2 regions of the Microbacterium xylanilyticum genome follow, and region 1 is predicted to be linked to the other one. Evidence: riboswitches for the same ligand, from Rfam matches in the RefSeq annotation. Region 1 holds a riboswitch; the other holds the start of a gene.
The links. Region 1 has a riboswitch for FMN ahead of ribD (bifunctional diaminohydroxyphosphoribosylaminopyrimidine deaminase/5-amino-6-(5-phosphoribosylamino)uracil reductase RibD). Riboswitches for the same ligand answer to the same signal wherever they lie in the genome.
Positions count from the first base shown of each region.

Region 2: linked by a shared signal. The riboswitch ahead of ACYQ1L_RS06785 (6,7-dimethyl-8-ribityllumazine synthase) and the one ahead of ribD (bifunctional diaminohydroxyphosphoribosylaminopyrimidine deaminase/5-amino-6-(5-phosphoribosylamino)uracil reductase RibD) in region 1 are both predicted to bind FMN.

Region 1 covers NZ_BAAIEN010000002.1:960,562-967,191, reverse strand. The annotation lists gene trpS (tryptophan--tRNA ligase) at 1-693, shown strand, start outside; gene ACYQ1L_RS05135 (GNAT family N-acetyltransferase) at 720-1,289, shown strand; gene ACYQ1L_RS05130 (Fpg/Nei family DNA glycosylase) at 1,334-2,209, shown strand; FMN riboswitch at 2,291-2,440, shown strand; gene ribD (bifunctional diaminohydroxyphosphoribosylaminopyrimidine deaminase/5-amino-6-(5-phosphoribosylamino)uracil reductase RibD) at 2,492-3,574, shown strand; gene ACYQ1L_RS05120 (riboflavin synthase) at 3,574-4,248, shown strand; gene ribA (GTP cyclohydrolase II) at 4,245-5,534, shown strand; gene ribH (6,7-dimethyl-8-ribityllumazine synthase) at 5,531-6,004, shown strand; gene ACYQ1L_RS05105 (Gfo/Idh/MocA family protein) at 6,032-6,630, opposite strand, start outside.
Region 2 covers NZ_BAAIEN010000002.1:1,321,095-1,327,724, reverse strand. The annotation lists gene ACYQ1L_RS06800 (cation:dicarboxylate symporter family transporter) at 1-1,263, opposite strand, end outside; gene ACYQ1L_RS06795 (sensor histidine kinase) at 1,444-2,742, shown strand; gene ACYQ1L_RS06790 (response regulator) at 2,739-3,422, shown strand; FMN riboswitch at 3,444-3,588, shown strand; partial or broken gene ACYQ1L_RS06785 (6,7-dimethyl-8-ribityllumazine synthase) at 3,596-4,036, shown strand; gene ACYQ1L_RS06780 (FMN reductase) at 4,100-4,744, opposite strand; gene ACYQ1L_RS06775 (LLM class flavin-dependent oxidoreductase) at 4,746-5,960, opposite strand; gene efeB (iron uptake transporter deferrochelatase/peroxidase subunit) at 6,085-6,630, opposite strand, start outside.

The sequences.
Region 1 (6,630 bases):
GCTGGCCGGATGACGCAGTTCAAGGACAAGTCGGCGCGGTACGGCACGGACGCGACCTCGGTCGGCCTGTTCACCTACCCGGTGCTCATGGCCGCCGACATCCTGCTCTACCAGACCGACGTCGTGCCCGTCGGCGACGACCAGAAGCAGCACGTCGAGCTGACCCGCGACCTCGCGGAGCGCTTCAACTCGCGCTACGGCGAGGCGTTCGTGGTGCCGATCCCGGTGATCCAGAAGGACACCGCGCGCATCTACGACCTGCAGAACCCGACGTCGAAGATGTCGAAGTCGGCCGAGTCGGACGCCGGCGTGCTGTGGCTGCTCGACGACCCGGCGAAGTCGGCGAAGAAGATCATGCGCGCTGTCACCGACAACGAGGGGTCGGTCCGCTACGACCGCGAGAACAAGCCCGGCGTCTCGAACCTGCTGACGATCTATGCGGCGCTCACCGGGCGCCAGATCGCCGCGATCGAGGACGAGTACGCGGGCCGCGGCTACGGCGACTTCAAGAAGGGCCTGGCCGAGGTGGTCGTGAACGAGTTCGGCCCGGTCCGCGAGCGGGCGAACGAGCTGCTGGCCGACCCCGCCGAGCTGGACCGGATCCTCGCCGCCAACGCCGCCCGTGCCGACGAGGTCGCCGACAAGACCCTGGCCGACGTGTACGACCGGGTCGGCCTGCTCCGCCGGGTCTGAGGCCGGGGCGCCCCGAGGCTGAACCGATGGAACCGGTCGAACTGCGCACATCGCGTCTCACCCTGCGGGCGCCCGCATCCGCGGATGTCGACGCGATTACGGCGGCATGCCAGGATCCGGACATCGCCCGCTGGACCACGGTCCCGAGCCCCTATTCGCGCGCGGACGCCGAGTACTACGTCCGCCACGCCGCCGAATGGTGGGAGGACGGTTCCCAGACGGTATGGATCGCGCACGCCGGCGCGGAGCTCGTCGCGTCGATCGGGCTGCACCACATCGTCGCGCATCCGACCGGCGGCGACGCGGAGCTCGGCTACTGGGTCGCCGCATCCGCGCGCGGCAGGGGCTACCTCACCGAGGCCGCGCGCGCCGTGATCGACTGGGGCTTCGCCGACGTCGGCCTCGCCCACATCCGCTGGCGGGCGGTGGTCGGCAATGTCCCGTCAGCGCGGAGCGCCCGCGCGCTCGGGTTCCGCTACGAGGGGCTGCTGCGGCAGGGGCTGGCCGGCCCGCGCGGTCGCGACGACGGCTGGAGCGCCGCGCTCTTGCGCACCGACGACCGCGGCCCGGTCGAGTGGCCGATCGATCTCGGCTGATCCGCAGCGGCCCCGATGTCGTCGACCGGTGGCAGGATGAACCCATGCCGGAGATGCCAGAGGTGCAGGGGCTGGTCGACTTCCTCGCTCAGCGCGCGGTCGGGCTGACGATCACACGCGCCTCCGTGTCGGCGATCTCCGCGCTCAAGACGTACGATCCGCCGATCACGGGCCTTCCCGGATCCACCGTGCGCGCAGCCGCGCGGCGCGGCAAGTTCCTGGACCTGACGCTGGAGAACGCCGCCGAGCTGCAGCTGCACCTCGTGTTCCACCTGGCCAAGGCGGGCTGGCTGCGCTGGTACGACGAGCTGCCGACGACGCTGATCCGGCCGGGGAAGTCCCCGATCGCGCTGCGGGTCGCGTTCGACGACGGCAGCGGGTTCGACCTCACCGAGGCCGGCACGAAGAAGTCGCTCGCCGTGTACGTCGTGCGGGATCCGGCGGATGTCCCCGGAATCGCCCGGCTCGGTCCGGATCCGCTCGACCCCGTCTTCACCCGCGACGCGTTCGCCGCCCTGCTCGCGGGACGCCGCACCCAGATCAAGGGCCTGCTGCGCGACCAGGGCGTGATCGGCGGGATCGGCAACGCCTACTCGGACGAGATCCTGCACGCGGCGCGGATGTCGCCGTACGCGCCGGCCGGCGGTCTCGACGAGGACGACGTGACGCGGCTGTACGAGGCGATGCAGGCGACGCTGCGCGAGGCGGTGACCGCGGCGAGCGGCAAGCCGCCGTCCGACCTCAAAGACGCGAAGCGCCGCGGCATGCAGGTGCACGCCCGGCGCGGCGAGAAGTGCCCCGTCTGCGGCGACACCGTGCGCAGCGTGTTCTTCGCCAACCGCTCGCTGGAGTACTGCCCGACCTGCCAGACGGGCGGCAAGTTGCTCGCGGACCGCCGGCTGTCGCGGCTGCTGAAGTAGCCGGGGACGACATGAGCCGTCACAGATGCATCCGCCGGAATGAAACCGGCATATGCGCGTTGACTAAGCTGAGAGCAACACAACGTGCTCCGGGGTCGGTGAGAATCCGAACCGGCGGTGACAGTCCGCGAACCGAAGATCCGACAGGGATCCGAGGCCGATCCGGTGGAAATCCGGAACCGACGGTGATGCGAGCGAGCGCTCGCGAGTCCGGATGAGAGGCAGCACGCACGATCCTCGTGCGCCCGACCCCGATGACCTGGATCTGGACGAGGAAACGACATGACGGCGACAGCGGCGGAGCGCGCGGCGATGACGCACGCCCTCGAGATCGCGCGCCGCGGCCCGCGGGGGCTGAACCCGCAGGTCGGGGCCGTGATCCTCTCCCCCGGCGGCGACGTCCTCGCCGAGGGCTGGCACCGGGGCGCCGGCACCCCGCACGCAGAGGTCGACGCGCTCTCGAAGCTCACGCCCGCCGAATTGCGCGGCGCGACGGCGGTCGTCACCCTCGATCCGTGCAACCACACCGGCCGCACCGGACCCTGCGCTCAGGCGCTCATCGATGCCGGAGTGGCCCGCGTCGTCTACGCGCTGGACGACCCCGGTCTCGTCTCCGGCGGCGGTGCCGAGCGGATGCGCGCGGCCGGCATCGACGTCGAAGCTGGCGAGCAGGCCGACGCCGCGCATGCGCTCATCCACGACTGGCTGACGGTGCAGCGCCTGGGGCGCCCGCACGTCACCGTCAAGTGGGCGCAGAGCCTCGACGGCCGCGCCGCCGCCGCGGACGGGTCCAGCAAGTGGATCACCGGTCCCGACGCGCGCGCGGATGTGCACCGCCGCCGTGCGGCCGCAGACGCGATCGTGGTCGGCACGGGCACCGTGCTCGCCGACGACCCGGCGCTCACCGCGCGCGACGGCGACGCGCTGCTGCCGCACCAGCCGATCCCTGTCGTGATCGGCACCCGCGAGACCCCGGCCGACGCCGCCGTGCGCCGGCATCCGCACCAGCCCCTGTTCTACGGCGGCCACGACCTCGGCGCAGTGCTCGCCGAGCTGCGCGAGCGCGGCGTGCAGCGCGTGTTCGTCGAGGGCGGGCCGACGCTGGCCAGCGCGTTCCTCGCCGCCGGATTGGCGGATGAGGTGCTCGCCTACCTGGCGCCCGTCCTGCTCGGCGGCCCCCGGCTCGCACTCACCGACATCGGGGTGGCCTCGATCGGCGAGGCCCGGCGCCTGGCGGTGACCCAGTGGCTGCCGCTCGGAGAAGACCTGCTGGCGATCGCGCGGCCCACCACGACAGACAGCATCGCGGACGCCACGACGGCACCCGCCGATGGCAAGACCTCCAGGAACGAAGGAGACGCCTGATGTTCACCGGAATCATCGAGGAGATCGGCGAGATCACCGCGATCGCACCCGCCGGCGACGGCTGGCGGCTGACCGTGCGCGCCCCGAAGGCCGCGGCCGACGCGGTGCACGGCGAGTCGATCGCCGTGAGCGGCGTGTGCCTCACCGTGGTGGGCTCGACCGCGGACACCTTCGACGCCGACGTGATGAAGCAGACGCTCGACGTCGCCGCTATCGGCGCGGCCACCGTGGGAACTCGCGTCAACATCGAGAAGGCCATGCCGGTCGGCGCGCGCCTGGGCGGGCACATCGTGCAGGGCCACGTCGACGGAGTCGGCGAGGTGCTCGAGGTGCGACCCGGCGCGCAGTGGAGCGTGCTGCGCATCTCGCTGCCCGCGGATCTCGCCCCCCTCGTCGTCGACAAGGGCTCCATCTCCGTCGACGGAACCTCGCTCACCGTCAGCGCCGTGAGTGAGCCCGCCGCCCCTTCGACGGGCTCAGGGACCGGGCATTGGTTCGAGGTGTCCCTCATCCCGGAGACCCTCGCCGCGACCACACTCGGATCCCGCGCGGTCGGCGACCGCGTGAACCTCGAGACCGACATCCTCGCCCGGCACGTCGAGCGGCTGCTCGCCTTCCGTGCCACAGGCTCCGGCGCCGACCGCGCCGCCACACCGGAAGGAGGCTCGCGATGAGCCTTTCCACCATCGAAGAGGCGCTGGAGTCGCTCCGCGCCGGCCGTCCCGTGCTCGTCGCGGACGACGAGAACCGCGAGAACGAGGGCGACGTCATCCTCTCGGCCGAGCTCGCGACGCCCGAATGGGTCGCGTGGACAGTGCGCTGGACCTCGGGGTACCTGTGCGCGCCGATGCCTGCGGACATCGCGGACGGGCTGAACCTGCCCCCGATGGTCGAGGCCAACGAGGACGCGCGCAGCACGGCGTACACCATCAGCGTCGACGCGGCATCCGGGGTCACCACGGGCATCAGCGCGGCCGACCGCGCCCGCACGCTGAACGTCCTCGCGGATGCGTCGTCGACGCCGGCCGACCTCATCCGCCCCGGCCACGTTCTGCCGCTGCGTGCGGTCGACGGCGGGGTGCGCGAGCGCGGCGGTCACACCGAGGCCGCGGTGGAGCTGATGCGCCTCGCAGGTCTGCGCCCGATCGGCGCGATCGCCGAGGTCGTGGCCGAGGACGGCAGCATGATGCGCCTGCCCGGCCTCCTGGAGCTGGGCGAGCGTGACGGGATCCCCGTGATCACGATCGAGCAGCTCATCACCCACCTCAACGAGGTCGACCCGCGGGACGAGGCCGACTGCGTGGCGAACAACACCCGCCGCCGGGTGAGCCTGCGCGCCGATGCGACCGTCCCCACCACGCACGGGGTGTTCCGGTTCCTCGCCTACAAGGACCGCATCACCGGCACCGACCACATCGCGGTCGTCTCCGGCGAGCCCTCCGAGACCGCGCTCGTGCGCGTGCACTCCGAGTGCCTGACCGGCGAGGCGTTCGGATCCCTCAAGTGCGAATGCGGACCCCAGCTCGACGCGGCGATGGACGCCATCGAGCAGGAGGGCGGCATCGTCATCTACATGCGCGGGCACGAGGGACGCGGCATCGGCCTCATCAACAAGCTGCGCGCGTACGCGCTGCAGGAGGAGGGGCTCGACACCGTCGACGCCAACCTCGCCCTGGGCCTGCCCGCCGACGCCCGCGACTACGCGGCCGCGGCCGGGATCCTGACGGACCTGGGCGTGAGGAAGGTGCGCCTGCTGACGAACAACACCGACAAGGTCGCGCAGCTGCGCGAGCTCGGCCTCGACGTCATCGAGCAGGTGCCCCTCATCGTCGGCGTCGGCCCCAACAACCACCAGTACCTGGAGACCAAGCGCGACCGCATGGGCCACATCATCGGTGAGACCGAGCTCGCCGCCGCCCTGGCCGCGAACGGCGCAGACCACGGAGAGGACCACGCATGAGCGGCGCAGGCGCACCCCGCACCGGAGGATTCGACGCGAGCGGCCTGAACGTCGTGATCGTCGCCGGCACCTGGCACGAGACGATCACGAACGGCCTCATCGCCGGCGCGCAGCGCGTGCTCGAGGAGACCGGGGCGAACCACCGCCTGGTGCGGGTCCCCGGCTCGTTCGAGCTCGCCGTGGCCGCCCAGGCGGCGTTCGCCGGGGGAGCGGACGCCGTCGTCGCCCTGGGCGTGATCATCCGCGGCGGCACGCCCCACTTCGAGTACGTCTCGGCGGCCACCACCGACGGCCTCACCCGGGTCTCCCTGGACGCCGGCAAGCCCGTCGGGTTCGGCGTGCTGACGCTGGACGACGAGCAGCAGGGTCTCGACCGCGCAGGGCTCGAGGGCTCCAAGGAGGACAAGGGCGCCGAGGCCGCCGACGCCGCTCTGCGCACGGCGCAGGTCATCCGGTCGCTGCGCGGCTGAGCCGGTCGCACCGTCCGTGCGATCGCCCTAGGCTGGGGTGGGAAAGCGCACCCCGATCTGCGCGCGCACGTCGTCGAGCACTGCCATGATCCCGATGCTCTCATCCAGCGGCAGCAGCTCGCTCTCGGTTCGTCCGGCCCGCACCACGTGCTCCAGCTCGCGTGCCTGATACTGCATGCCGCGACCGCTGGTCTCGCTCCGGAACCGCTCGATCACCCGATCCGACGGGTCGAGCACCGTGAACCCCGTCGAGTTGTACCACCAAGGATCGATCTCCACGCGCGCATCCGTGCCGACGATCGCTGCCCTGACCGGGCTCCGTGCCGACAACCCGGCATAGGACAGCGCCTGGCGGCCGCCGGCGTGTACCGTGATCACCGCGGTCTGCCGGTCGACCCCCGTCGGCCCCAGCGCGGCATGCGCAAGAACCCGCTCGGGCAGCCCCAGGAAATCGACGGCGAACGAGAGGGGATAGACCCCGAGGTCGAGGAGCGCTCCCCCTCCCAGCCGCGGATCGTTGACCCGATGCGTCGGCGCGGCCGGCAACAGCTGGCCGTGATCTGCGAACACCGACCGGATGTCTCCGAGGACCGTCGACTCCGCGATCTCCCGCAGCCGCATCATGT
Region 2 (6,630 bases), 360 kb from region 1:
CTCACCGTCGACCTGCTTGGTCCAGGTGCCGATGAGGATCGTGGCCACCGCGTTGCCGGTGAAGTTGGTCACCGCACGCCCCTCCGACATGAATCGGTCGATCCCGACGATCACGCCGACGCCGTTGACCAGATCGGGACGGTAGGCCTGCAGCCCTCCCGCGAGCGTCGCGAGTCCCGCGCCGGTGACGCCTGCCGCGCCCTTGCTCGCGATGATCATGAAGACCAGCAGCCCGATCTGCTCGGGGATCGACATCGGCTGTCCCAGGCCGGTGGCGATGAACAGCGACGCCATCGTCAGGTAGATCGCCGTGCCGTCGAGGTTGAACGAGTACCCGGTCGGCACCGTGATGCCCACGACGGGCTTCGCGACGCCGAGGTGCTCCATCTTCGCGATGAGCCGGGGCAGAGCCGACTCGGACGAGGAGGTGCCGACGATCAGCAGGTACTCGCGGGCGAGGTACTTCATCAGCTGGAAGATGTTCACCCGGGCGACGAGCATCAGGATCCCGCCGAGCACCACGACGATGAACACGATGCAGGTCAGGTAGAAGGCGCCGAGGAGGATCCCGAGGCTCCAGATGGCGGCGACGCCGGTCTTGCCGACCACGGCCGCGATCGCGCCGAACGCGCCGAGCGGGGCCAGCCACAGGATCATCCCGAGCACCCGGAACACGAGGGTCTGCAGGTGCTTGATCGCCCCCATGATCGGCGCGCCGCGCTCGCCCAGGCCCTGCAGCGCGAAGCCGACCAGGAGCGCGATGAACAGCACCTGCAGCACGCTCTCGCCGGTGAAGGCGCCGAAGAACGTCGCCGGGATGATGCCGAGGATGAAGTCCTGGGTGGTCTTCGCCTCGGTCGTCGCGGCCGCCTGATACGTCGCGCCGGCCATGTGCAGCCCCTCGCCGGGGTGGATGATGTTGCCGACGATCAGGCCGATCGCGAGGGCGAACGTCGACATGACCATGAAGTACACCAGCGCGAGGCCGCCGATCTTGCCCACGGTCGCCGCCTTGGCGATGGATCCGACGCCGATGACGATCGTGCAGAAGATGATCGGGGCGATCATCATCTTGATCAGGCTGACGAACCCCTTGCCGGTGGGCTCGAGCCCCTGGGCGAACTGCGGGAACACGAGCCCCACCACGATGCCCAGCGCCACCGCGATGAGCACGGACACGTAGAGCCAGGTGTGCTTGTCCCAGGAGTTCTTGCCGCGGCGCCAATCGTGCCGCGGGAGAGTGAAACCTTCGGTGAGAGCCATCATCGCCTCCGCTGAATGAACCGGACGCCCGCACCACTTCGGGCGGGCCGTGCCGACCATGCTGCGGATCGACGGCACCTCACGGCGAGTTCTGTTCGTATTGAAACCGGGGCCGACGCGGTGCAGAGCCCCTCGGCCGCGCCATCTCGCGCATACTGGCTGGGGAGGTCCGGATCGGCGATGGCGACGACACGACGCAGCAGAGTGCGCAGCGCCGCATCGCGCGTGTTCGCCCTGCTGATCGGATCCGTGCTGCTGATCGGCGCCGCGATCGGAGCCTTCCTCACCTGGGAGGCGCAGACCTCGGCACGTCAGGAGGCCGAGCACGTGACGGCGGCGATCGCGAACGCGCTGGCCACCGCCCCCGCGGTGGTGGCGGCCGTGTCCGCGCCCGATCGCACGGCGGCCTCAGCGGGGCTGCGCGCGTACGTCGAGTCGGTGCGCACCGGGGCGGGCCTGGACTTCATCACCGTGATGGACCGCGACGGCGTGCGCCTCACCCACCCGGATCCCGCGCAGGTCGGCGGGCACTACCTCGGCACGATCCCCGGCGACGGTCGCACGCTCACGGAGCAGTACACCGGGACCCTGGGACCATCGGTGCGCACGATCGCCCCGGTGCACGATGCGGGAGGCGCGGTCGTCGGATGGGTCTCGGCCGGGGTGACCGTGGAATCGCTGGCCGGCGCGCTGCTGCGCCGCCTGCCCGTGATCGCGCTGCTCACCCTCGCGGTGGTGGCCCTGGGCGCCGTGGGCGCGGTGCTCGCGCGGCTCGCCACGCGCAGGATCACCGGCGATCTGGACGCGCGCGACGTGCGCGACGCCGTCGCGGGCTACGAGTCCGTGCGCACGCTCGGCGAGGCTCTGCGCGCGCAGACCCACGAGCACGGCAACCGGCTGCACACCGCGCTCGCACTGCTCGAGCTCGACCGCAAGGACGAGGCGATCGCCCTGCTGTCGGAGTCGTCGGTGCAGAGTCAGTCCGTGATCGATCAGATGACCCTGCGCGACGGGGATCCCACTGTGGCCGCGCTCCTGCTCGGCAAGGCGTCCCAGGCGAAGGAGCGCCGCGTGCACTGGCAGGTCGTCGTGGACCCCGCCGCGCGGCGCGCGGACCTGGATCCCGTCGACGCCGTCGCGGTGGTCGGCAACCTCATCGACAACGCCCTGGACGCGGCCGCTCAGGAGAGCGCCGATGACGCCGGCCGCTGGGTGCGCGTGGAGATCGCCCCGGCGGAGAGCGGCCAGGTCGCGATCACCGTCTCGGACAGCGGACCAGGGATCCCGGAGGAGCTCGGCGAGCGCGTCTTCGAGCACGGTGTCTCCACCAAGCCCAGCGATCGCGCGGGCCGCGGCGTCGGCCTCGCCCTCGTCCAGGAGGTCGTGCAGGCCGCCGGCGGGAGCATCGCCGTCACGCGCGATCCCACCGCGTTCCGTGTGACGCTGCCCGCGGCGCCGGTGAAGGCAGGACGCCGATGATCGGGGTCCTCATCGTCGACGACGACCCGCTGACGCTCGAGCTGCACGCGGCGTACGTCGGCAGGCTGGAGGGCTTCTCCGTCGTCGGCGAGTGCACCGGCGTCCGCGCCGCGCTCACCGCGATCGCCGAGCTGGGCCCGCGCATCGATCTCGTCCTGCTCGACATCACCATGCCGGACGGATCCGGGATCGACGTGCTCCGGCGGATCCGCGCCGCGGATGCGGACATCGACGTGATCGCTGTGACGAGCGTACGCGACGTCGACGCGGTGCGGCGGATGTCCGCCCTCGGGGTCGCCCAGTACCTGCTCAAGCCCTTCCCGTTCCGCGTGTTCCGCGAGCGCATGGAGCAGTACGCCGAGCGCCGGGCGCGTGCGATAGGGATCACCGGCGCCGCCAGCCAGGACGAGATCGACGCTCTCGTCGGAGGTCCGCCCACCGGCGCGGTGACGCTGCCCAAGGGGCTCACCGCCGAGACGCTGCAGGCGGTGACGGCAGCCCTGCGCGCGCACGGCGAGCTGTCCGCGAGCGAGGCCGGGCCGCTCGTCGGCGTCTCCCGGGTGACGGCGCGGCGGTACCTCGAGCACCTCGTGGAGGTGCGCGTCGCCATCCGCGCTCCCCGCTACGGCACCCCGGGGCGGCCGGAGACCGCGTACCGGCTCGCACGCGCCGGCTCCTGACCGCCCGCGGTGATAGCGTCGTCCTGTCCTCAGGGCGGGGTGGAATTCCCCACCGGCGGTGACGCGGCGATGCCGCGCGAGCCCGCGAACGGTCCCCATGGCGGGGACTGCCGATCCGGTGCGAATCCGGAGCCGACGGTCAGAGTCCGGATGAGAGAGGTCAGAAGGAGCAGTGCACCATGCCCAGAATCGCCATCGTCGCCGCGCAATGGCACTCCGAGATCGTCGAGCAGGCCGTCGCGGCCTTCCGTGAGCGGCTGACAGAGCTCGGGATCGACCAGGTCGACGTCTTCCGAGTTCCGGGAGCCTTCGAGATCCCGCTCCACGCCAAGCGGCTGGCCGTCACGGGCCGCTACGCCGCAATCGCGACGAGCGCTCTCGTCGTTGACGGCGGGATCTACCGGCACGACTTCGTCGCCGGAACCGTCGTCGACGCGCTCATGCGGGTGCAGCTGGAGACCGACGTCCCGGTGTTCTCCGCCGTGCTCACCCCGCACAACTTCCACGAGCACGCCGAGCATCGCGACTACTTCACCCGGCACTTCGCCGTGAAGGGCCGGGAGCTCGCCGATGCCGTGTCCGCCACGATCGAGAGCCTCGCCGCGATCGGCTGATCGCGACGGCGGTGGCCGGTGCACCCGAACGGAGTGCACCGGCCACCGTCCCTGTTTCGCGCCCTACTCCCCGGCGAGTCCGCCGAGGAGATGCCCGAAGGAGCGGCCCTCGCCGAGATAGTTGCCGGGGTCGAACGGATCCTTGTCTGCGGCCGGCTCGCGCCGCGCCATCGCCTCGGCGAGCTCCCGCGCGCCGCGCTCGATGCGCTGGCTGAGCGGCGCGACGTCGTCGGCCTTCGCGCCCCAGTCGCTGGATGCGGCGAACACGCCTGTCGAGACCGGCTCCGCGTGCAGGTACGTGAACAGCGGGCGGATCGCGTAGTCGATCGCGAGCGAGTGCCGCGCCGTGCCCGCGTTCGCGCCGATCAGCACCGGTTTGCCGGCGAGCGCGTCCGGATCCAGCACGTCGATGAACGACTTGAACAGGCCGGAGTAGCTCGTCGAGAAGATCGGCGTGACGGCGATGATGCCGTCGGCGGACACCACGGTGTTGATCGCGGAGTCCAGCGCCGGCGGCGCGAACCCGGTCAGCAGATTGTTGGTGATGTCGTGCGCGAGGTCGCGCAGCTCGATCACGTCGACGCTGACCTCGGATCCCAGCTCGCCGAGCCGGTGGGCGCTCTCCGCAGCGAGCCGGTCGGCGAGCATCCGGGTGGAGGACGGATTGCTGAGTCCCGCGGAGATCACCGCGATGCGACGCGCGCCCATCTCAGTTCGCCCCCTTCGTCGCCGCAGCGCCGAACGAGGAGCCGGCCGCAGCCGGGACCGCGCCGCCGTCCTGGTAGGGCGAACCGGCGGTGAGGTTGTCGCCGCGGTTCGCACCCGGACGCGCCTCCCGCGACGGTCCGTCTCCGTACACGGCCTTCACGCGCGCGGCGTGAGTGGGGGCGTCCGGAACGGAGGCGGGGCGGTTCTGGGCGAGCTCCTTGCGCAGCACCGGCACGACCTCGCCACCGAGCAGGTCGAGCTGCTCGAGCACGACCTTGAGCGGGAGCCCGGCGTGGTCCATCAGGAACAGCTGACGCTGGTAGTCGCCGAAGTGGTCGCGCATGGCCGCGTAGCGGTCGATCACCTGCTGCGGCGAGCCGACGGTGAGCGGCGTCATCTCGGTGAAGTCCTCCATCGAGGGGCCGTGGCCGTACACCGGGGCGTTGTCGAAGTACGGACGGAACTCGTCGATCGCGTCCTGCGACTTCGGCCGCATGAACACCTGGCCGCCGAGGCCGACGATCGCCTGCTCGGGGGTGCCGTGACCGTAGTGCGCGAAGCGCTGCCGGTACAGCTCGATGAGGCGCTGGTAGTGCTCCTTGGGCCAGAAGATGTTGTTCGCGAAGAAGCCGTCTCCGTAGTACGCGGCCTGCTCGGCGATCTCCGGCGTCCGGATCGAGCCGTGCCACACGAAGGGCGCCACGCCGTCGAGCGGGCGCGGAGTGGAGGTGAAGCCCTGCAGCGACGTGCGGAACTTGCCCTCCCAGTCCACGACGTCATTGGTCCACAGCTCGTGCAGCAGCGCGTAGTTCTCGATCGCGAGCGGCAGGCCCTGCCGGATATCCTTGCCGAACCACGGGTACACCGGTCCGGTATTGCCGCGGCCCATCATGAGGTCCATGCGGCCGCCGGAGACGTGCTGCAGCATCGCGTAGTCCTCGGCGATCTTCACCGGGTCGTTCGTGGTGATCAGCGTCGTGGACGTGGAGACGATCAGGCGCTCGGTCTGCGCGGCGAGCGCCGCGAGGAAGGTCGTCGGGCTCGACGACCAGAACGGCGGGTTGTGGTGCTCGCCGATCGCGAAGACGTCGAGGCCGACCTCTTCCGCATGCTTGGCGATCGTGAGCGTGTTCTGGATCCGCTCCCGCTCGCTCGGGGTCTCCCCGGTCACCGGGTTGCGTGTGATGTCGCTGACCGACATGAGGCCGAACTGCATTCCCGACCAGGTGCTCGACTCGCTCACTGCTGTCTCCTTCAGATTTCTATTCACTTGAATATATCTGGTGAAACACGTGCTGCTCAGAAGTATTCCCCGGATCCGGGATGCGGACCAGGTCCGCTCAGGCGAAGAGCCCGGCTCCGACGTAGGACCCCTTCTCCGCCCCGGGCGGGATCGCCCAGATCCCGGATCCGATGTGGCGGATGTACTCGCTCATCAGGTCGGTGGCGAGCCGCTTCTGCAGCGTCAGGAACTGCTCCGGCGAGCGCTGATAGGACAGGAAGAACAGCCCGGCATCGAGCCGGCCCAGGTCGTTGTTGCCGTCGACGTAGTTGTAGCCGCGGCGCAGGATCCTGATGCCGTCGTTGAGGGTGGGATGCGCGAGTCGCACATGCGAGTGCTCGTCGATCGCGGGGCCGGAGAACACCGGCTCCGTCATCTCGCCGCCGCCCGACAGCGGCGCCCCGCTGCCCTTGGCCCGGCCGATGGTGCGATCCTGCTCGGCGAGCCGCAGCCGATCCCAGGTCTCCACGAGCATCGCGATCTTGCGGGCGACGAGGTAGGACCCGCCCGCCATCCAGGCCGGCTCGTCCTTCTCCCCCACCCAGACGTGCTCGGCGAGCGCCTTCGCGTCGTCGGCGAGGATGTTCGCCGTGCCGTCCTTGTA